DNA from 3 places in the Agrobacterium sp. 22-214-1 genome. Region 1 is predicted to be linked to each of the others. Evidence: predicted binding sites of a transcription regulator. Region 1 holds the regulator's gene; each other region holds the start of a gene.

What was found. Region 1 encodes PhoB, which activates phosphate uptake and scavenging genes when phosphate is short. Its sites were predicted from a motif close to TGTCATNNANCTGTCAT; they were not measured.
Region 2: the regulator PhoB is predicted to act here: its motif matches at 5,166-5,182, upstream of ACQZ5G_RS01840 (LTA synthase family protein).
Region 3: the regulator PhoB is predicted to act here: its motif matches at 6,607-6,623, upstream of ACQZ5G_RS03705 (esterase-like activity of phytase family protein).

The regions. Positions count from the first base shown of each region.
Region 1 covers NZ_JBNWCK010000001.1:1,583,208-1,591,035, reverse strand. The annotation lists gene pstB (phosphate ABC transporter ATP-binding protein PstB) at 1-8, shown strand, start outside; gene phoU (phosphate signaling complex protein PhoU) at 105-830, shown strand; gene phoB (phosphate regulon transcriptional regulator PhoB) at 861-1,544, shown strand; gene ACQZ5G_RS08005 (GcrA family cell cycle regulator) at 1,926-2,459, opposite strand; gene ACQZ5G_RS08000 (acetylornithine transaminase) at 2,891-4,090, shown strand; gene argF (ornithine carbamoyltransferase) at 4,148-5,065, shown strand; gene ACQZ5G_RS07990 (Hsp33 family molecular chaperone) at 5,307-6,296, shown strand; gene apaG (Co2+/Mg2+ efflux protein ApaG) at 6,347-6,739, opposite strand; gene ACQZ5G_RS07980 (O-succinylhomoserine sulfhydrylase) at 6,973-7,828, opposite strand, start outside.
Region 2 covers NZ_JBNWCK010000001.1:350,186-358,013, forward strand. The annotation lists gene ACQZ5G_RS01825 (hypothetical protein) at 1-156, shown strand, start outside; gene sthA (Si-specific NAD(P)(+) transhydrogenase) at 356-1,759, opposite strand; gene ACQZ5G_RS01835 (DUF1003 domain-containing protein) at 2,516-3,049, opposite strand; gene ACQZ5G_RS01840 (LTA synthase family protein) at 3,167-5,107, opposite strand; gene ACQZ5G_RS01845 (NAD+ synthase) at 5,330-7,009, shown strand; gene ACQZ5G_RS01850 (glyoxalase superfamily protein) at 7,166-7,543, opposite strand; gene ACQZ5G_RS01855 (TolB family protein) at 7,735-7,828, shown strand, end outside.
Region 3 covers NZ_JBNWCK010000001.1:732,657-740,484, reverse strand. The annotation lists gene ACQZ5G_RS03730 (GGDEF domain-containing protein) at 1-270, opposite strand, end outside; gene clpP (ATP-dependent Clp endopeptidase proteolytic subunit ClpP) at 723-1,355, shown strand; gene clpX (ATP-dependent Clp protease ATP-binding subunit ClpX) at 1,648-2,925, shown strand; gene lon (endopeptidase La) at 3,339-5,756, shown strand; gene hupB (DNA-binding protein HupB) at 6,045-6,320, shown strand; gene ACQZ5G_RS03705 (esterase-like activity of phytase family protein) at 6,674-7,828, shown strand, end outside.

The DNA.
Region 1 (7,828 bases):
TCGGCTGATCCCGGCCGGCGCTTTATCGAAACCGTACAAGACTGGTGCTTCTGCCGTGCCCGCTTCCGGGTACGCGCATGCAGGCCAAGCCGGAGGACTAGACCATGACACAGACAACGACCCATTCTCACATCGTTTCCGTTTATGACGATGAATTGAAGTTTCTGACGCGCCGCATCGCCGAAATGGGCGGTCTTGCGGAGCAGATGTGCGCCGACGCCGTGCGTGCGCTCGTCAATTCCGATGCCGCGCTCGCCCAGAAGGTCATTTCCGACGATGCGATCCTCGACCACGCCGAGCGCGAGATCGGCGACAAGGCCATCGTCACCATCGCCAAACGCCAGCCGATGGCGGCAGACCTTCGCGAGATCATCGGCACCCTGCGTATTGCAGCTGACCTTGAGCGCGTCGGCGACCTTGGCAAGAACACCGCCAAGCGCGTCATCGCCGTTGCCGGCACCGGCGTGCCGCGTAAGCTCGCCCGCGGCATAGAGCACCTGTCGGAACTGGCGCTGGTACAGCTCAAGGAAGTGCTGGACGTCTATTCCACGCGTTCCGCCGAGAAGGCCAATGCCATCCGCGAGCGCGACGAGGAAATCGACGCCATGTATACGTCGCTCTTCCGTGAGCTTCTGACCTACATGATGGAAGATCCGCGCAACATTACCACCTGCACGCATCTTCTGTTCTGCGCCAAGAATATCGAGCGTATCGGCGATCACGCCACCAATATCGCCGAGACGATCTATTACATGACCACCGGCAGCCAGCCGGAAGGCGAGCGTCCGAAGGACGACAGTTCCAACACCCTCGGTTCGGTGACCGAGTAACAGACAGGCAGCGGCTTGCGGAGTTAGTATATGGTGCCCAAGATTGCAGTTGTGGAAGACGAGGAAGCGCTGAGCGTCCTGCTTCGTTACAATCTCGAGGCTGAGGGATATGACGTCGACACGATATCCCGTGGAGACGAGGCAGAAATCAGGCTGCAGGAACGTATTCCGGACCTCCTTATCCTGGATTGGATGCTTCCCGGCGTTTCCGGTATCGAACTGTGCCGTCGGCTCAGGATGCGGCCGGAAACCGAGCGCCTGCCCATCATCATGCTGACGGCGCGCGGCGAAGAAAGCGAACGGGTTCGCGGTCTCGCCACCGGCGCCGACGATTATGTCGTCAAGCCGTTCTCGACGCCGGAACTCATGGCCCGCGTCAAGGCGATGCTGCGCCGCGCCCGCCCCGAGGTTCTGTCTTCGGTGCTGAAATGCGGGGATATCGAACTGGATCGTGAGACCCATCGCGTTCACCGCAAGAGCCGCGAAGTGCGCCTCGGCCCGACGGAATTCCGCTTGCTGGAATTCCTGATGACCTCTCCCGGCCGGGTGTTTTCCCGCTCGCAGTTGCTGGATGGCGTCTGGGGTCACGATATCTATGTGGATGAGCGCACCGTCGACGTGCATGTCGGACGTCTGCGCAAGGCGCTCAATTTTTCGCATATGCAGGATGTCATCCGCACCGTGCGCGGCGCCGGATATTCAATGGAAGCCTGAGAAAACCGAAACCGATGGTTTCACTTGGGATAAATTCTCCAAAAATCAGAAGGCCCGAGACCGGAACGGTGTCGGGCCTTTCGATTTTGAACCTTCCGCAAACGCGTATCCTCGTTCTTTTGAAGGTGACAGACGGTCTGCTGAAAGCCGGATTGCGCGGTGAAACCTGACAGTAGGAAGGGCGCGGCACGTCGCCGACGAATTCAGAGCATTTGCCGCAAGGGCCCATCGCGGTTTTACATCCGGAGAATGCGCAAGAACAGGGATTGGGAGCGCCTCTTAAACAACGCGGGCTCCGCGTCTGAACCACTTTGGATTCCGCCATAAAAAAACGGGCCCGAAGGCCCGTAGTTTTTGAGTGTCGAATGCGTGCCGCAACACTCAAGCCTTGCGACGCTCGCTTACCGGCTGGTAGGCAAGCTTTGCATGGAACTTGCAATAGGGCGAAGATTCCAGTGCTTCACAACCGCAGAAATGGAAATCATCCTTCAGCGGATCGCCGACCGGCCACTTGCAGGTGCGCTCCGTCAGTTCCGTCAGCGTCAGGCGGCGGGAAATCGGCGTAACGACATTTTTGGAGGGAACGTAATCGAGAACTTCGGCGGTCTCGATATCGATCTCCTCGTGCAGCGCCGTTGCCGCGCTCGAGCGGTTCAAGGCGCGTGCAGGTGCTGCGCTGACGCGGGTCGCGAAATTCGTCGCGCGCGGGGCAGGGGCAGCGGTGCGCTTGGGCGCGGAACGCGCCGAGGTAACCGGGCCGCCGGCCTTCACGCGTCCCGGCAGGTTGAGGCGATGGACCTTGCCGATGACGGCATTGCGGCTCACGCCGCCCAGCTGCGCTGCTATCTGGCTGGCGCTAAGCCCCTCGGACCACAATTTCTTGAGTTTTTCGACTCGTTCGTCTGTCCAGTTCATGCCGCTTCTCCGCTTGTCGCGTATAATGTCGGCAGAATCCCTCTCCGCCTCGCGGGCGTGCCGCGAGCGTGGTTTCTGCCTGATTTTTGGTGACTAGTTCCGCCGCAATGCAGTCTAGTAATTAGCGATTAACCTAGTGCCACGCAGACTCCGTGGCAAGAGTCGCGGGAATCATCTCGAATCGATTTTCCGGTTTTCCCCAACTTGCTGGCGAGTTGAGTCTGAAAGGCAACACCTTGGGCCTCATCCGCCGCCACCTACTAGGGCTTGAGAAGCCCGGGAAACGCGGACTTTTGTTGACATCGGCAGGCGAAGTGACAATAGTGCCCCTGCCGCCGCGAGGCGGCATTTTTGATTTTCAGGCAAGGGATAACCCCGAAAGCCTATTGACAACCGTCTGACAGCGCTTCCGCGCAAGGAGTGATACAGCCATGGCCGAAGCCGCCGCGCCATTGTTCGATACGTTTGCTAGAGCCCCCCTGCGCTTCGAGCGAGGCGAGGGCGTCTGGCTGCTCACGGAAAGCGGCGAACGATATCTGGATTTTGCGGCCGGCGTCGCGGTCAACTCGCTGGGTCACGCCCATCCGCACCTCGTGGAGGCGATCAAGACCCAAGCCGAGAAGGTCTGGCACGTCTCGAACCTTTATGAAGTCCCGGGCCAGGAAAAGCTTGCAAAGCGCCTGACGGAAGCGACATTCGCAGACAAGGTCTTCTTCACCAATTCCGGCGCGGAAGCGCTGGAATGCGCGATCAAGACCGCGCGCCGTTATCATTATTCCAAGGGGCATCCGGAAAAGTTCCGTATCATCACCTTTGAAGGCGCCTTCCATGGCCGCACGCTGGCGACGATTGCCGCCGGCGGCCAGCAGAAATATCTCGAAGGTTTCGGTCCCAAGGTCGAAGGTTTCGACCAGGTGCCCTTCGGTGACGTCGATGCGCTGGAAGCCGCCATCACGGCCGAAACGGCCGCGCTTCTGATCGAGCCCATTCAGGGTGAGGGCGGCATTCGCGCGCCAGCCAAGGAATTCCTGCAGCTGCTGCGGTCGCTCTGTGATGAGCACGGCATGTTGCTGATTTTCGACGAGGTCCAGACCGGCGTTGGCCGTACGGGCAAGCTCTTTGCCTATGAGCAGACGGGCGTTGCACCGGATATCATGGCGGTTGCCAAGGGTATCGGCGGCGGTTTCCCGCTCGGTGCATGCCTTGCGACGGCGGATGCCGCTTCCGGCATGACGGCGGGCGTGCATGGCACCACCTATGGCGGCAACCCGCTGGCCATGGCTGTCGGCAATGCCGTGCTCGATGTCGTCCTCTCCGAGGGCTTTCTGGAAAAGGTCCGTGATGTCGCGCTGGTCTTCCGCCAGGGCCTTGCTTCGCTGAAGGATCGTTATCCTGACGTTATCGAGGAAATCCGTGGCGAAGGCCTGCTTCTCGGCATCAAGGCCAAGGTTCCATCGGGCGAGCTGTTGCAGGCCATGCGCGCCGAGCATCTGCTGGGCGTGCCGGCGGGCGACAACGTCATCCGTCTTCTGCCGCCGCTCGTCACCACGGCGGAAGAGGCCCGCGAGGGTCTGTCACGCGTGGAAGCGGCCGCCGCTTCCCTGACAGCGAAACAGGCAAAAATCGCCTGAGGAAACAATAAAGGGCGGGCCTCTTCCCCGAGGCTCGCGAGCATGGGACAGTTTGAAATGGCTTCACCTAAACATTTTCTCGACCTGTCGGCCGTCAGCTCGCAGGACCTGCGGGCAATTCTCGACGACGCCCGCACACGCAAGGCCGCCACCAAGGCCGGAACGGCGGAAAAGCCGCTTGCCGGCAAGATGCTGGCTATGATCTTCGAAAAGCCTTCCACCCGCACCCGCGTCTCCTTCGATGTCGGCATGCGCCAGCTCGGCGGCGAGACGCTTTTCCTCTCCGGTACGGAAATGCAGCTCGGTCGCGCCGAAACGATCGGCGATACGGCCAAGGTGCTGTCGCGTTACGTCGACGCCATCATGATCCGCACGACGGATCATTCGCGCCTGCTGGAGCTTGCCGAACACGCGACGGTGCCGGTCATCAACGCCCTGACGGACGACACGCATCCCTGCCAGATCATGGCGGATATCATGACCTTCGAGGAACATCGCGGCCCGGTCAAAGGCAAGACTATTGCCTGGACGGGTGACGGCAATAACGTCCTGCATTCCTTCGTCGAAGGCTCGGCCCGTTTCGGTTACCGCATGACGATGGCCGTGCCGATGGGCTCCGAACCGCATGACAAGTTCCTGAACTGGGCGCGCAACAATGGCGGCGAGATCATGCTGTGCCACGACGCCGACAAGGCCGTTGCGGGTGCGGACTGCGTCGTCACCGATACCTGGGTGTCCATGAACCAGGAACACAAGGCGCGCGGCCACAACATCTTCCAGCCCTATCAGGTGAATGAAGCCCTGATGGCCAAGGCGGAAAAAGACGCGCTGTTCATGCATTGCCTGCCGGCCCATCGCGGCGAGGAAGTGACGGATGCCGTGATCGACGGTCCGCAATCCGTCGTCTTCGACGAGGCGGAAAACCGCCTCCACGCGCAGAAGTCCATCATCGCATGGTGCATGGGCGTCATCTGATGAGCAATCGCCCGGCCTGACACCGTCACGCCGGGTGCTTGAACTTGCGCGCATAGATTACCATCTGTGGGACTTCGAAGAGGCCCGTCGGTTTTGCTGGCGGGCCATCATCACGATTTGCACGTTTTTCCCCGGAAGCGGTTTCTCTTCCCGGGTCTCTGTGCGACAAGCGAAAAAAGCACATTTTAAAAGCCGGACTTTTGGACGGTAGCGGCGCCACGGCTGCGCCAGGGAGTATGACATGGCAGATGTAACGGTTGAACTGGACGATCTCGATTTTGCTGGCGACGACAAGGTTGTGCCCTTTCAGGTCGAAGGTCTGGATGTGCGCGGCCGCGCCGTGCAGGTGGGTCCGCTGCTGAATGCCATCCTCGAGCGGCATGACTATCCCCCGGCGGTCGCCCGCCTGCTGGCGGAAGCGACCGTTCTGACGGCGCTGATCGGCACGTCGCTCAAGTTTTCCGGCAAGCTGACCGTCCAGACCAAGGGTGACGGCCCGGTCGACCTTCTGGTTGCGGATTTCACCGCGCCGGAAAGCATGCGCGCTTATGCCCGTTTCGATGAGGAGCGGCTGGCGGAGGCGATTGCGGCCGGGGCGACGTCGCCGGAGCAATTGCTCGGCAACGGCATTCTGGCCTTCACGATCGATCAGGGTGCGGGCATGCAGCCCTATCAGGGTATCGTGCCGCTCGATGGCTCCTCGCTGGAAGACATTGCCGGGGTTTATTTCCGCCAGTCGGAACAGCTTCCCACCCGCGTGCGGCTGGGGGTTGCCGAGTTCTTCGACCGTGATGGCGAAGGCAAGCCGCGTCATGGCTGGCGTGCGGGCGGCGTTATAGCGCAGTTCTTGCCGCAGTCGCCCGAGCGGCTGCGTATGCGCGACCTGCATGGCGGCGACGGCGATGAAAGCGGTCACGAGGTGCAGGAGGATGATGCCTGGACCGAGGCGGTGACGCTGCTGAACACGGTGGATACCGACGAGCTGACCGATCCGCAGGTGCCGGTGGAACGTCTTCTCTTCCGGCTTTTCCACGAGAGCGGTGTGCGTATCTATGATCCGCAGGCGGTTCTTGACCGTTGCAGCTGCTCGCGGGAGAAGATCAAGGGCGTGCTGTCCGGTTTCACCGCCGAGGAGATCGAGGCAAGCGAAGAAGACGGCGCCATTGCCGTGACCTGCGAGTTCTGCTCCACGACCTATCGCTACGATGTGAGTGAATTTGAGAATGCCTGAATGAAAGCCGCGTCCTGAAAGGGCGCGGCTTTTTCATTGCCGGGTGAATGTCAGTTCAGGACCCGCATCAGGCCGGGTGAATCCAGCGAAAAGGCGGGTATGGTGACGTTGAACACCTCGCCATTTTCCGTTTCCATTTCATAATGGCCGAACATCAGGCCAGAAGGTGTGTCCAGCGGGCAGCCGGAGGAATATTCGTAGCTGTCGCCCGGTTTCAGATGCGGCTTCTCACCCACGACGCCCGGCCCATAGACCTCATCCACCTGCCCGTTCTGATCGGTGATGTGCCAATAGCGATTGACGAGGGTAACCGGAATATCGGAATTGTTCGCGATCACGACTTTGTAGCCCCAGACGTAACGATCGTCATCCGGGTCGGATTGTTCCTCGAGATAATACGGATCGACCGTTACCTCGATATCCCTTGTCAGAGCACGATACATACGCGCCACACCTCGATATTATGCCTGCCGCCGCATCCTACACTATAGGCTCTGGCTATCGTCAAGAAAATGAATGACTTGACGGGCAGGAGGCGTCTCCTGTTGCGCTGTTTTCCACCGTTAGGGATAACGGTAAAGGTAAATATTGGTTGCCTGAAGCGGTCTTTTTAGACCGTGCAGGCGAACCATGGCCCGACACGCAGTCAGGCGATGGCGCTTTGCGGATTGAATTTTCAGGCCGAAACGGCCGCCAGACCCTTCGCCAGATCCTCCAGCAGGTCGTCGGTATCCTCGATGCCGCAGGAAAGGCGCAGGGTGCCGCCGGAAATGCCGAGTTCAGCACGTGCCTCGTCGGTGAGGTTCTTGTGCGTCGTCGTGCCGGGGTGGGTGATGAGGCTCTTGGCGTCGCCGAGATTGTTGGAAATCTTCACGATCTCAAGCGCGTTCTGCAGCTTGAAGGCTGCTTCCTTGCCGCCCTTCAGCTCGAAAGCCACAAGCGTCGAGCCGCCGGACATCTGTCGGGCGATGATATCGGCCTGCGGGTGATCGGCGCGGCCGGGATATATGACCTTGGCGACCTTGCCGCTATCGGCGAGAAAATCGGCGATTTTGCCGGCATTGGCCGTCTGCTGCTTCACACGCAGCGGCAGGGTCTCGATGCCCTTCAGAAGCGTCCAGGCATTGAAAGGCGACATGGCGGGGCCGGTATGGCGGAAATAGTCCTGCAGCTCTTCCTCGATCCACTTCTTGTCGGAAAGGATCACGCCGCCAAGGCAGCGGCCCTGGCCGTCAATATGCTTGGTGGCCGAATAAACGACGATATGGGCGCCGAGTTCGAGCGGCTTCTGGAAAAGCGGTGTGGCAAAGACGTTGTCGACCACCACCTTCGCACCGATCTGGTTGGCGAGCTTCGCCACGCCGGCAATATCGATGATTTCAAGCGTCGGATTGGTCGGGCTTTCGAGGAAGAACAGCTTGGTGTTCGGCTGGATCGCCTTTTCCCAGTTTCCGAGATCGCGACCGTCGATCAGCGTGCATTCGATGCCGTATTTCGGCGCAAGCGTTTCGACCACCCAGCGGCAGGAGCCG
Region 2 (7,828 bases), 1.2 Mb from region 1:
ACGGGGGCGAGCCGTAACAGTTTCAACGAGTTCAGCAGCGGCGTGGCGGTGGAGCAGAAACTGGGCGATCACCTGACTGTGCGGGGGACGCTCGATCAGGGCTATGCGGATCATTTCCGGCCGGGGGTGAGTGCGCGGTATAGTATTCGGTGGTGAGGGTATGCGTGACCTGTCGTCTAAGCAATGTGTACGACCGGCATTCTCGCTCGATACGCGGCGTCATCCTTGGGCTTGTCCCAAGGATCTAATCACGTCTCATAAATCGAGACGTTGCAGATGCTCGGGACAGGCCCGAGCATGACGGCAGGAGAAGTTTTCGAACATTGCAGATTATCTCCTTACCCGCGACAAAGCCTCAATCCTTCTTGATCTCACCCATGCGGTTCCACGCATCGAGCCCCGCAATCTTGTAGGCTTCGGCAAGCGTCGGATAGTTGAACGTATTCTCGACGAAATATTCCACAGTGCCCTTCAGGTTCAGCACCGCCTGGCCGATATGCACCAGTTCGGTCGCACCTTCGCCGACGATGTGGACGCCGAGCAGGCGGCGGGTTTTGAGCGAGAAGATCATCTTCAAGAGGCCGCTGTCGAGACCCATAATGTGGCCGCGGGACGTCTCGCGGAAATGGGCGATGCCGCATTCGTAGGGAATGTTGCGTTCGATCACTTCTTCTTCCGTCAGCCCGCAGGTGGAAATTTCCGGTACGGCATAGATGCCGTAAGGGAAGAATTGCGGCGGTTCGCCGGCCGGTGCGCCGACGGCATGGCGGGCGGCGATGCGGCCCTGTTCCATGGAGGTGGAGGCAAGGCTCGGGAAACCGATGATGTCGCCGGCGGCATAGATGTTCGGCACCGAGGTCTGGAAGGTTTCGGGATCGACCTTCAGGCGACCACGGCTGTCGGCCTCCAGCCCGCAGGCCGAAAGATTGAGCGTATCGGTGGCGCCGACGCGGCCAGCGGCAAACAGCACCGTCTCGGCCTTCAGCACGCGGCCATTGCCAAGCGAGACGAGGCATTTGCCGCTTTCGTCGCGCTCCACCTTTTCCGCCTTCTGGCCGAAGATCAGCTTCATGTTGCGGTCGCGCAGCTGATAGGTGAAGTCCTCGACGATTTCCTTGTCGATGAATTCCAGCATCGTTTCGCGCGGCTCCACCACCGTCACCTGCGTGTCGAGCGCGCTGAAGATGGTGGCATATTCGATGCCGATGACGCCGGCGCCGACGACGACCATGGAGCGCGGCAGTTCCTTGATCTCGAGAATCTCGTCCGAATCGAGCACCGCTTCGCCATCGAAGGGAATATGCGGCGGCCGGTAGGGGCGGGTGCCGATGGTCAGCAGGATGGAGGTGCCCGTCACGGTCATGATCTCGCCGTCGCTTTTCACCACCTTCATGGTGTTGGCGTCGATGAAGCTCGCCGTGCCGCGAATGTGCTGCACGCGGTTGCGGGCGAACTGGTGTTCCAGCACTTCCACTTCGTGATCCAGCGTGATGAGCAGGCGGCGGCGCAGGTCTTCCGCGTCGATCTCCTGCTTGACGCGATAGGCGCGGCCGTAAAAACCGCGCTCGCGCCAGCCGGTGAGGTTGAGCGCCGTCTCGCGCAGCGTCTTCGATGGAATGGTGCCGGTGTGCACGGAAACGCCGCCGACGCGGCTGCCCTTCTCAATGACCAGAACCCTCTTTTCGAGCTTGGCGGCCTGAATGGCGGCCCGTCTTCCCGCCGGACCGCTGCCGACAACAATCAGATCGAACTGGTGCATGAAAAACCCCGGAACAGAATTATTGCGATGACCGGATGTCGCATCCGGCATGGCGTCGCCGCGAAATGGTCGTGATGCCATTTTGACGATGGGGAGTGATTCCCCTTCAGCCTTGCCCGCAAGAGTGCAATGCAACAAACGCCTGCGTCAATCTGTAGCGTAAGAATCTGACGGATTCGTAACTGGGGGTGACGTTTCAGGAGGTTGTGCGATTCATGCAGGGGCGAGGGAGCGTGGGGCTTACCCCCCTCTGCCCTGCCGGGCATCTCCCCCTCAAGGGGGGAGATCGATCTGCGGGCAGGTTTCGCCCATCTCTACATTTGCGAATGAAGTGGTGGTCGCGCCTCCTGCCGATCTCCCCCCTTGAGGGGGAGATGCCCGGCAGGGCAGAGGGGGGTAAGCCCCGCGCACTTCGGTCGACTTTTCCAGAAAACGCCCTAAACCCCCAACAGCTTCATCCCGCCCAGCGTTGCCGGTCGGGGATACTCAGCGTGCGTCGGGCGATTGCCCGGCTGCGCTTCGGTTGAGGTCGGTGTGGGTCGGATGCGTTGCGCAGCCGGGTCTTTCACCATGCCGTATTTCGCAAGCGGCGGTGCACCGCCTTTTGCGAAATGGTCCTTTCCACGAACGTTGCCAGCGTTCCACCACCAGGACCGTCCCTCGGTTTCCGCCACGTCTGGCGTCCACCCGGCGGGACTGCGTTTAATCTAACAGCGCATAGCGGGGTGGGGAAAAGCGGGGATGAATTTTCCGGCGTCAGTCTTCCTTGCGGGCGACATGTTGGTGAAGTGCTGCAAGGTCCTGCCGGAGCGCGGCCAGTTCGGCCAGCACCTTCACATCGATCTTTTCATGCAGGGAAAGAACCTCAAGCTCGGCCTTCAGGTTCACCTCGTAGTCCTTGGCGGCCTCGAAACGGTCGCGGGCGGCCTGGCGGTTCTGCGACATCATGATGATCGGCGCCTGAATGGCCGCCAGCATGGAAAGCAGCAGGTTGAGGAAGATGAAGGGGTAGGGATCGAAGGCGCCGGTCGTCAGGATGATGGTGTTGATGACAGCCCAGAAGATCAGGAAAAAGCAGAAACCGAGGATAAAACCCCAGGAACCGCCGACCTTGGCGATATTGTCGGCCAACCTGTCGCCGAGACTGGCGCCGGCGGAAAATTCGGCATTGGTGTCGCGCGAAATCAGTTTTTTCTGGTGCGACAGTTCCAGAATGCGCCGCTCCACTTCGCCGATTTCGCGGGAGGAACGCTTGAAATGCGAAACGATATAGTCGGAGATATCTGACACGGTGTGTCTCCGGTTCTGATGGGGCGATGCGGATGTTATCCCGAGATAAACCCGCATGGCGGTGGAATTCAAACGATTTCCACCGCCATGCGGTTCAGGCGTCCCCGCCGAAAAACATCAGACCGATGGCGCGCCCTCGTGCAGCCAGTTGAAACCGGGGAAGAAGCGTTCGCGGCCATATTGCTGGCCGAACATCATGTCGAACTGTAGCAGGCGGTAGTCACGCACCACGTCGGGAACGGCATTGGGCGCGATCGACCAGTCGGGCAGGGCCTTGCCGTCGGTCGTCACCAGCATATGCCGGTCGATGACGGAGAAGGCCTGCTGCACTTCGCCCAGCGTGCCGGTGTAGAAGGGATCGGAGAAGCCCGCCGTCTTCAGGACGTGATAAGGCAAAAGCGCCGGGCTGATTGTGCCGATATTCTTGCGCACGCCCTTCTTTGAAGACCAGACGACGAGCGGCGTCTCGTGTTCCTTCTTCATCACCTCCAGCGGCGCGCGGCGGCTGGCCACCATGCCCGGCATGTAGCCGCTTTCCACGAAGGTCTGGCCGAGCGGCGGCAGGTGATCGCCGAACAGGACGATGATGGTTTCACGGTCGCGCTTCTTTGCCCAGCGCATCAGTTTCAGCAGCGCTTCGTCAGCCTCCGCCACCCCTTGAGAATAGGTGGCCAGCGCCTGCGAGGCCGAGGCGGAGAGATCGCCTTCGACGCCGATGGTGTTCTCGGCGTAACGGGTCGCCTCGTAGGGACCGTGTCCCTGAAGGGTGACGGCGAAGAGGAAGAGCGGGTTCTGCGCCTTCTCGGCCGTCGCCATGATCTCGTCCATCAGCGCATCGTCGGAGGCGAAGTTGCCGCGTTTTTGCATGGCCGGCAGCGTCTCTTCGGAGCGGAATTCCTCGAAGCCGAAATTCCTGTAGACCTGCTTGCGGTTCCAGAACCATTCCTGGAACGGATGCATGGCGATGGCGGAATAACCTTCGCCCCGGAAGAAACTGGCGAGCGAGGGAACCGGGCGGCGGATATATTGCTGATAGGGAATGCTGCCATAGGGCAGGAAGGCGTTGGAAAAGCCGGTCAGCGCCTCGAATTCTACATTCGCCGTCATGCCGCCGAATTCCGGGGAAAATACATTGCCGGACTGTTTGGCGCGGATCGTCGGCATGGGGTCGGCGGAGAGCTTCACATTTTCCAGCCGCGTCGGATCCCACAGCGATTCGCTCATCAGCATGATGACATCGGGGTAATCGCCCTTGTTGGCGGCGAAGGCGGCGGGCTCGGAGGTCAGGTCGGCAATGGTGTTTTCGCCATAACCCTGCGGCGCCGAGACATTGGCCATCGGAATATTGAAGGCGAAGGCCATCAGGAAGCCGTTATGGCGGTAATTTTCCTGCTGATCCCACATCATGGGAATGATGTTGAGGCGATCGCGCACCCAGGAATAATGCGAATAGTCCATAAGCGAGGCAAGGCCGGCAAGAAGCGGCAGCGCCAGCGCGAGACCAGCGGCGCGTTCGCGCCAGCTCAAGCCCGGTGAATGGCGGCGCGCCAGCAGCCACAGCGCCGTAAGTGCCGCAATCGCGGCGCAGATACCGAGAGCGACGAGTGCTGCCGTCATCGGCTGGGCCTTCAGCATGGTCGGCAGAAGCTCAAGAATCTGGCGGCCGAACAGCAGGTCGGAGGGGTAAAGCGGATCGGAAAGATAGGTCTGTTTCTGTGCCGAAATCAGCCCCGTCAGCGCGCAGAGCGGCGCAAGCGCGATCAGCGACAGGTAACGCCTGCCAAGAAGTGCATCCAGCGCCACGAGAAGGGCGAGCACGGCGGCAATGGTGGTCATGCCGGGGCGGGCGGAGGAGGTGAGGAAAGCGCCGACATCCGTGAGCGAGCCGCGGGCGATCCACTCCAGCGCCACGACCAGCACGACGGACGCGATCGTCAGATTGGCAAGCGGATAGGCGATGCCCGAAAGCTTGGAAAGGCTCCTTGTCCATGCAGGCGAAAAGACGAAACCAGCCTTTTCGGAAGCCGTTGTTTTTGGCGCCGAATCTCTCAAACCCATACTCCGGTATTGCAGGCGGCACGGCCGATCCGGGGAGGTGAATCGGGTGTCGCAAAAGTGTCATGTAACTGTCACATAAGCGCGATGAACGCGACATGAACTTTGAAGAGTCTGGCCGGCGCGGCGATAACCTTAGCGTGAACGCGCGCGGACGAAGCGTAACGGACGCCGCCATGCAATTGCCGCGTTGCGGAGCGGCCACGGGCGCGGTATTGAAAAGCCATGAGCGACAGACACGATATCCAGAACCATCTCCGGATTGCCGTCGGGCAGTTCAATCCCACCGTTGGCGACGTGGCGGGCAATCTCGCCAAGGCGCGCGAGGCAAGGGCCGATGCGGCGACGCAGGGTGCCGATCTTCTGCTTTTGACCGAGCTTTTCATATCCGGCTATCCGCCGGAAGATCTGGTGCTGAAACCGGCTTTCCTGAAAGCATGCCTGAAGGCCGTGGAAGAGCTGGCGGCGGAAACCGCCGATGGCGGGCCGGGCATCGTCATCGGTTTTCCGCGACAGGGTGAGACGGGCCGGCACAATTCCGTGGCGCTTCTGGATGGCGGCAAGATCATCGCGCTGCGCGACAAGATCGACCTGCCGAATTACGGCGAGTTCGACGAAAAGCGTGTTTTCTCGGAGGGCTCAATTTCCGGTCCCTATAATTTCCGTGGGGTCAGGATCGGCATTCCGATCTGCGAGGAAATCTGGAACGATATGGGTGTCTGCGAGACGCTCGCCGAAAGCGGGGCGGAAATCCTGCTGGTGCCGAACGGTTCGCCCTATTATCGCGGCAAGCTGGATGTGCGCCATCAGGTGGCGCTGCGGCAGGTTATCGAAAGCGGCCTGCCGCTCGTCTTCGCCAACCAGTTGGGCGGGCAGGATGAGCTGGTGTTCGACGGCGCAAGCTTCGGCTTCAATGCCGATAAGACGCTTGCCTTCCAGATGAGCCAGTTCGAGGCCACACTTGCCGTCACCGACTGGAAACGCACGGCGGACGGCTGGCATTGCGATAGTGGGCCTTTCTCGAAGATTCCCGAAGGCGAGGAAGCGGATTACCGCGCCTGCATGCTGGGCTTCCGCGATTACGTCAATAAAAACGGTTTCAAGAGCGTGGTTCTCGGCCTTTCCGGCGGCATCGATTCGGCCATCTGTGCCGCCCTTGCCGTCGATGCGCTGGGAGAGGAGCGGGTGCGCTGCATCATGCTGCCTTACCGCTATACATCGGAAGAATCGCTGAAGGACGCGGCCGATTGCGCCAAGGCGCTGGGCTGCCGTTACGACATCGTGCCGATTTCAGAGCCGGTGGAAGGTTTCCTCTCGACGCTCTCCGATCTCTTCGAGGGCACGGAAGAGGGCATTACCGAGGAAAACCTGCAGAGCCGCACGCGCGGCACCATTTTGATGGCCGTCTCGAACAAGTTCGGCTCAATGGTGGTGACGACGGGCAACAAGTCGGAAATGTCGGTGGGTTATGCCACGCTTTACGGTGACATGAATGGCGGTTTCAACCCCATCAAGGACCTCTACAAGATGCAGGTCTATGCCATTTCCAGCTGGCGCAACGCCCATGTACCGCCGGGCGCGCTCGGCCCTTCCGGCGAGGTGATCCCCGCCAATATCATTTCCAAGGCGCCCTCGGCCGAATTGCGCCCCAACCAGACCGACCAGGATTCGCTGCCGCCCTATCCGGTGCTGGACGATATTCTGGAATGCCTCGTCGAGAAGGAAATGTCGGTTGAGGAAATTCTGGCTCGCGGCCATGATGTGGCGACGGTGCACCGGGTGGAGCATCTGCTCTATCTCGCCGAATACAAGCGCCGGCAATCGGCCCCGGGCGTGAAGATCACCAAGAAGAACTTTGGGCGTGACCGGCGTTATCCGATTACCAACCGGTTCCGGGATCGGTGATTGAAGGAAGACGCTGGTAGCGGATGTTTTGCCCGGCGTTGCCGTGCGTTTCTTCTCCCCGCCGGGGAGAAGAAACAAGGGGCATGCGCTCGTTCCACAAAAAGCCTTCGTGTTTAAGCAAGCGGCGCGGAGAAAACCCCGCGCCGTTCGCTCATCTCAAATAACCTGCCCCACATCGATGCGGTTGCCATCGGGGTCTTCAAACACAAAGGCGCGCAGGCCGTAATCCTTGTCCTGCAGGCCCTTGATGATGCGCAAGCCCTGGCTCTTGCAAAGTGCGTGAAGCGCGTCCACATCGCTCACCATCATATGCGCCACATTGAAAGGCGCTGCCTTGTGGGTGGGCTGCAATGTCAGGTGCAGCTCGGCATTGCCCTGTCTGAGGATCATGAAGCCGACAGGGTTGCCGTTTTCGAAGGTCTTTTCGAAGCCCAACACGCCAACGTAAAAATCATGGGCCTTTTCGATGTTTTTGACAGGAAGCATTGCGGCGATCCGGCCGAAGCGGATGCCGTGATCGGCGATGGTATTCATCGCGGAACCTCGGTTTTGGGAGAAACGGCAAGGGTCACGGACGGTGCCGGAGCGCTGGCGTTTTTTCCGGTTTGAATTTGCAGGACGGTGCCTGCCGCCCTAGGATCATAATCATGGCGATGGCGGATGCAAACGGAATGTCTGCATTGCCGGGCGCTTTGAACGAGACACGGACACGCCCGGGAGGCAGAATGCGCAGCTCCATCGAAATCTTCAACATCCGCACCCGGCAGATGCGGGTGGTGTGGCAGACGCCTGATCTTTTTGAAGCGCCGAACTGGTCGC
Region 3 (7,828 bases), 850 kb from region 1:
GATTTTCCGCTGTTCGAAGCACAGCAGGCCTGCAAGCCAGAAGCCGAAGGCGGAAAGTGCGAGCGTATTGCCGACCTGAATGGACAGAAAACTGGAAATATCCCCGCGAAGCGCCACCATTACCGTGCCGATGCCCGTTGTGAGGAAACCGGCCGCGAAATAGAGATTATGCCGGCGGGAAGGGCGGTGCAGCCACAGCGTTCCCAAAAGCACGGCAAGGGTGAGCGTCTCCGCCGCCCACAGTAGCGTGCTCGTCTTTGCATCCAGCATTGCAAAATCCTATCTGCGCCATAATGCGGTAAAAGCGGGCTCTCTCGCACGAGGTGCGTTATGCCCGCTGGAATTGTTGAGCTGCCATTTCGCCCGGATGGGCCCATTCCCCAACGGGAACCGGAAATTCGCTGGCCAGTATCGGCAGCAAATACTAACGAGTTCTTGCCGGTGAGAAGTTATATCTGTGCATGGCGGGCGATTTTTGCCTTCGTCGCCTGCCATAGTAAAAAAATGGTGGCAGCGGGGGAAAGAGGCCCGGCTGACGCCGCCCGGTCCGAAAGCCCTGTCAACCTCGGCCCGAAAGGCCTGCAAACGCTGTTGAGCCGTTAAGGATATGCGGCTTCGTGTCTTGAAGTACGGGGCAGGGACACTCTATGTAGGGAGTATGAAGGTTAGAAGTGATTCCGGAGCGGCTTTCCGCGAAGGGCAGAGTTTGACAAAGGACGGACATGAAAAATCCAGTTGATACCGCCATGGCTCTGGTGCCGATGGTCGTTGAGCAGACCAATCGCGGCGAACGCTCCTACGACATATTTTCCCGTCTTCTCAAGGAACGCATCATTTTCCTCACCGGCCCGGTGGAAGACCAGATGGCTTCGCTCGTCTGCGCGCAGCTGCTTTTCCTCGAGGCTGAAAACCCGAAGAAGGAAATCGCGCTCTACATCAATTCGCCAGGTGGCGTCGTGACCGCCGGCATGGCGATCTACGATACGATGCAGTTCATCCGCCCTGCGGTTTCCACGCTCTGCGTCGGCCAGGCCGCGTCCATGGGCTCGCTGCTTCTGGCTGCCGGTGAAAAGGGAATGCGTTTCGCCACCCCGAACGCCCGCATCATGGTTCACCAGCCGTCCGGCGGTTTCCAGGGCCAGGCATCGGATATCGAGCGCCATGCCCGCGACATCATCAAGATGAAGCGCCGCCTCAATGAAGTCTACGTGAAGCATACTGGCCGCACGCTCGAAGAGGTTGAAAAAACCCTCGATCGCGACCACTTCATGGATGCAGACGAGGCGAAGGACTGGGGCGTGATCGACAAGATCCTGACCTCGCGCCAGGAAATCGAAGGCGCCGCCGCGAATTGAGGCGCGCCGCTTTTTGACGTTTGTTTGAACCCGCAAAAGTAATTTCGGGGCTTTCAACCGCAACAGAAAGCGATATTAGTATATATAAAGGCTATGTTGAATTTTTATGACGTGGCCTTTGGTTTGATGGGGAATTCGTTGCAGCCGGGTGTCAGCTCCTGTATCTGATACGGCTAGTACCCCGGGAAACGAGGCGGATACGGCAATGCACCCAAGGGCTGGCCGTATCGGCGGGCGGTAAGTTGACCGCGATCCGTTTGGCGGACCTGCGGCGTGCTGGAAGGAAAGAGATATGAGCAAAGTCAGCGGCAGCAACGGCGGCGACTCTAAGAATACACTCTATTGTTCATTCTGCGGCAAGAGCCAGCACGAAGTCCGGAAACTCATTGCCGGACCGACGGTATTCATCTGCGATGAATGCGTCGAATTGTGCATGGACATCATCCGCGAGGAGAACAAGACGTCGATGGTGAAGTCGCGCGAGGGTGTGCCCACCCCGCAGGACATCATCAAAATCCTCGACGAATATGTCATCGGCCAGAAGCAGGCGAAGAAAATCCTGTCCGTGGCCGTTCACAACCATTACAAGCGCCTCGCGCACGCCTCCAAGAATGGCGATGTCGAGCTGGCGAAGTCGAACATCATGCTCGTCGGTCCGACGGGTTGCGGCAAGACCTATCTTGCCCAGACGCTCGCCCGTATCATCGACGTGCCCTTCACCATGGCGGATGCAACGACGCTGACCGAAGCCGGTTATGTCGGCGAGGACGTGGAAAACATCATCCTGAAGCTGTTGCAGGCTGCGGATTACAATGTCGAGCGCGCTCAGCGCGGCATCGTCTATATCGACGAAGTCGACAAGATTTCCCGCAAGTCGGACAACCCGTCCATCACGCGCGACGTGTCGGGCGAGGGCGTCCAGCAGGCGCTTCTGAAGATCATGGAAGGCACGGTCGCTTCCGTTCCGCCGCAGGGCGGCCGCAAGCATCCGCAGCAGGAGTTCCTGCAGGTGGATACGACCAACATCCTGTTCATCTGCGGCGGCGCATTTGCCGGCCTCGACAAGATCATCTCGGCCCGCGGCGAAAAGACCTCGATCGGCTTCGGTGCGACCGTCAAGGCGGAAGACGATCGCCGTGTGGGCGAAGTGCTGCGCGAACTGGAGCCGGAAGATCTGGTGAAGTTCGGCCTCATTCCGGAGTTCATCGGCCGTCTGCCCGTTCTCGCAACGCTGGAAGACCTGGATGAAGATGCCCTGATCCAGATCCTGTCCGAGCCGAAGAACGCCCTGGTCAAGCAGTACCAGCGCCTGTTCGAGATGGAAGACGTGGAGCTGACCTTCCACGAGGACGCGCTGCGCGAAATCGCCCGCAAGGCGATCACCCGCAAGACCGGTGCCCGCGGCCTGCGCTCGATCATGGAAAAGATCCTGCTGGATACCATGTTCGAACTGCCGACGCTGGAAGGGGTACGCGAAGTGGTCATTTCCAACGACGTCGTCAGCGGTGTCGCGCGTCCGCTCTACATCTATGCGGACCGTCAGGAAGAAAAGACCAACGTCTCGGCGTAATTGGCTGCCGCGATGTTTGATGAAATCAGAGGCTCGCATCCGTGCGGGCCTTTTCTATTAGATGGGCCTTGCGAAACTTGCGCCTAACTTGGGGAAGCCCGATTTTGCGTTTGGAGCGGATTGCGCTTTGCTGATAAAGTCTTACAACTGATTTGCAGCGCGATATGACGGAAATGTGAATTTCGTCGGCGACCCGGTTCCTGAGCCCTCGAGGATAACCGGAAATGTCGGTAGTATGAGCCAGCGCTGAGTTTTGTTGAATTTCACGGTCCTGCCGTTGCGTAAGGCCGTCTGCTCCGACGACTTGAAATCGGTGTTTCGAAACTCCACTTTCAGTCTCGAGAAATGAATGTGCCGGATGCCCCAAGCTGTCCGGCAAGGTGTCCCGAAAGGGACCATGGAAAGGAAATGATATGACGAACATCACGTCTGCGGCATCTGGCGGTACCTATCCGGTACTTCCCCTGCGCGACATTGTCGTTTTCCCGCATATGATCGTTCCCCTGTTCGTCGGGCGGGAAAAATCCATCCGTGCGCTCGAGGAAGTCATGGGTTCGGACAAGCAGATCATGCTTGTCACCCAGATCAACGCCAGCGATGACGATCCGGCCCCGGAGGCCATCCACAAGGTCGGCACGGTCGCCAATGTCCTGCAGCTCCTGAAGCTTCCCGACGGCACCGTGAAGGTGCTGGTAGAGGGCAAGGGCCGCGCCCAGATCGACAGCTACACCGGCCGTGAAGACTTCTATGAAGCCACCGCGACGCCGTTGCAGGAGCCTGCTGAAGATCCGGTCGAGATCGAGGCGCTGTCGCGTTCGGTCGTGTCTGAATTCGAGAGCTATGTGAAGCTCAACAAGAAGATTTCGCCCGAGGTTGTCGGCGCAGCCGGCCAGATCGACGATTATTCGAAGCTCGCCGATACGGTCGCTTCGCACCTGTCGATCAAGATCACCGAAAAGCAGGAAATGCTCGAAACCGTCAGCGTGAAGCAGCGGCTTGAAAAGGCGCTTGGCTTCATGGAAGGCGAAATTTCCGTGCTTCAGGTCGAAAAGCGCATCCGCTCGCGCGTCAAGCGCCAGATGGAGAAGACCCAGCGCGAATATTACCTGAACGAACAGATGAAGGCGATCCAGAAGGAACTCGGCGACGGCGAGGATGGCCGTGACGAGATGGCCGAGCTGGAAGAGCGCATCGCCAAGACCAAGCTTTCCAAGGAGGCCAAGGAAAAGGCCGAAGCGGAAATGAAGAAGCTGCGCCAGATGAGCCCGATGTCCGCGGAAGCGACCGTCGTGCGCAACTATCTGGACTGGCTGCTGGGTCTGCCCTGGGGCAAGAAGTCGAAGATCAAGACCGACCTCAATGCGGCCGAGACGATCCTCGATCAGGATCACTTCGGTTTGGACAAGGTCAAGGAACGTATTGTCGAATATCTGGCCGTACAGGCCCGCGCTTCGAAAATCCGCGGTCCTATCCTGTGCCTCGTCGGTCCTCCCGGCGTCGGCAAGACCTCGCTTGCCAAGTCGATCGCCAAGGCGACCGGACGTGAATATGTGCGCATGGCGCTGGGTGGCGTTCGTGACGAAGCGGAAATCCGCGGTCACCGCCGCACCTATATTGGTTCCATGCCCGGTAAGATCGTTCAGTCGATGAAGAAGGCCAAGAAGGCGAACCCGCTCTTCCTGCTCGACGAAATCGACAAGATGGGCATGGACTTCCGTGGCGATCCGTCGTCGGCACTGCTGGAGGTTCTCGATCCGGAACAGAACTCCACCTTCATGGACCACTACCTGGAAGTGGAATACGACCTGTCCGACGTGATGTTCGTGACCACGGCCAACACGCTGAACATTCCCGGCCCGCTGATGGACCGTATGGAAGTGATCCGCATCGCCGGTTACACGGAAGACGAAAAGCGCGAAATCGCAAAGCGTCACCTGCTGCCCAAGGCGATCAAGGAACATGCCTTGCGTCCGGAAGAGTTCTCGGTCACCGATGATGCCCTGATGGTCGTCATCCAGCAGTACACCCGCGAGGCGGGCGTGCGCAGCTTCGAACGCGAGCTGATGAAGCTGGCGCGCAAGGCTGTCACCGAGATCATCAAGGGCAAGGTCAAGTCCGTGGAAGTCACCGGTGCCAATGTTCCGGATTATCTGGGCGTTCCGCGGTTCCGCCATGGCGAGGCCGAGCGCGAGGATCAGGTCGGTGTCGTCACCGGTCTGGCCTGGACGGAGGTCGGCGGTGAGCTGCTCACCATCGAAGGCGTGATGATGCCGGGCAAGGGCCGCATGACGGTCACCGGCAACCTCAAGGAAGTGATGAAGGAATCCATTTCGGCGGCGGCATCCTATGTCCGTTCGCGCGCCGTGGACTTCGGCATCGAACCGCCGCGCTTCGACAAGAGCGATATCCACGTTCACGTTCCGGAAGGGGCGACCCCGAAGGACGGACCGTCCGCCGGCGTTGCTATGGCGACCGCCATCGTCTCCATCATGACCGGCATTCCGGTCTCGAAGGATGTGGCGATGACCGGCGAGATCACGCTTCGCGGTCGCGTGCTGCCGATCGGCGGCCTGAAGGAAAAGCTGCTTGCGGCTCTGCGCGGCGGCATCAAGAAGGTGCTGATCCCGGAAGAAAACGCCAAGGATCTGGCGGAAATTCCTGATAACGTGAAGAACGAGATGGAAATCATTCCGGTGTCGCGCATGGGCGAGGTTATCAAGCACGCCCTCATCCGCCAGCCGGAACCCATCGAGTGGGACGGCAGCATCGAGACGCCGGTGATCGCAACCGTCGAAGGTGTCGACGACGGCAGCCAGACCATCGCGCATTGATAATGCATCGCCGCGAGGGGCGGGAATCGCCTTTCGCGACGGGTGCTGCATAAATTCAATGTGTTAGGTGTCTGAAGGCGCATGTGGCGTAAAGCTGCGCACAAGTGATGCGAATTTGGCACGAATATGTGGAAGGCCGGCAGAAATGTCGGCCTTTTTTGTGAAAAAAAACGCAGACCCCTTGTTTTTCAGGCGATTCCAGCGCTTTTGGGTTGCTGCGCGCGGATGCGAACGTATTCTGCGCCGGCTTAATTTGAGTCGTTTCAAACCATTGAAAGGGGTGGAAACATGAACAAGAACGAGCTCGTCTCTGCTGTTGCCGAAAAGGCTGGTCTCACGAAGGCAGATGCTGCTTCCGCTGTTGATGCTGTATTCGAAACTGTACAGGGCGAACTGAAGAACGGTGGCGACATTCGCCTGGCCGGCTTCGGCAGCTTCTCCGTCAGCCGTCGTGAAGCCTCCAAGGGCCGTAACCCTTCCACGGGTGCTGAAGTCGATATCCCGGCTCGCAACGTACCGAAGTTTTCCGCAGGCAAGGGCCTGAAGGACGCCGTCAACTCGTAAGGTTTCCGGAAAGCCGCAACGCCCGGCGGCGGGCGGGCGGCTTTTCAGGTTCACGAGGAAACATGTTTTGACGCCCTGACGCCGTCACATCGCCGCCAAAAGTGGGCGGTGTTTCGAAAAGCTCTTTTCGGACAGGCCGGGTTCTCCCGGTCAAGATGTGAATGAAAGCAGGGAAGCGCCTGTGTAGCTTCCATCCGGACACACGGCGTTTTTCTACGCGGAATGTGGGCATAAACACGAAAGCCCGGCCTTCTAGGCCGGGCTTTTTGATTCAGCGGTCAGGAAGTGTCATGCCACTGTCATGTCTGTAACGCAGAAGCCTTGGGGTATTTCTGGACCCAAGGGGGATTAAAATGGCGTTCCGATTTTCTCAAATGGCTTTGACCGCTGCGCTGCTTACGTCCGCAGCCATCCCGGCCGCTGCCGAGCCGGTTTTCAACCGCATCGCATCTTTCCCGGTGGCGAAAAACCTTCCCGCGGACAAGGACGCCAAGTCCGTCACCTCGGCTGAAATCATTACCGCCAGCGAAGACGGCAAGACGCTGATCTATTCGGACAGCCCGCTTGGCGGCATCGGTTTCATCGACATCACCGACGCCAAGGCTCCCAAGGCCGGCGGCGCGCTGCTGCTCGAAGGCGAGCCGACCTCCGTTGCCGTTGCCGGTCTCAAGGTGCTGGCCGGCGTCAATACGTCGGAAAATCGCGCCAAGCCATCCGGCAAGCTGGTGACGGTCGATATTGCTACCAAAAAGATCGAAGCAAGCTGCGATCTCGGCGGCCAGCCCGATTCCGTCGCCGTTTCCCCGGACAGGACTTTCGCCGCCATCGCCATCGAAAACGAGCGCGATGAAGAGGTGAACGAAGGCGCGCTGCCGCAGATGCCAGCCGGTTATCTGGTGACTGTCGACCTGAAAGACGGCGTTGCCGATTGCGCGACGCTGAAGAAGATCGAACTCACCGGCCTTGCCGAAATTTCCCCCGAGGATCCGGAGCCGGAATTCGTGTCGATCAACGCCAATGGCGAGATCGCGCTGACGCTTCAGGAAAACAATCATATCGTCATTCTCGACGGCAAGACCGGCACGGTGAAGACGCATTTCTCCGCCGGCAAGGTCGATCTTGAAGGCATCGATACGAAGACCGACGGCCAGCTGAAGTTCACCGACAAGCAGGAAGGCCGCAAGCGCGAGCCGGACGCCGTGAAGTGGCTGGACAATGACCGCATCGTCATCGCCAATGAAGGCGACTGGCAGGGCGGTTCGCGCGGCTTCACCATCTTCGACAAGACCGGCAAGCTCGTCTATGAATCCGGCTCCTCGCTCGAACACGCGGTTGCGGCCATCGGCCACTATCCGGAAAAGCGCTCCAAGGCCAAGGGCATCGAGCCGGAAGGCCTGGAAGCGGCGACCTTCGGCGACCAGAAATATTTCTTCGTGCTGTCCGAGCGCGCCTCTGTCGTCGCTGTCTACAAGGACACCGGCAAGGAGCCGGAACTGACGCAGCTCCTG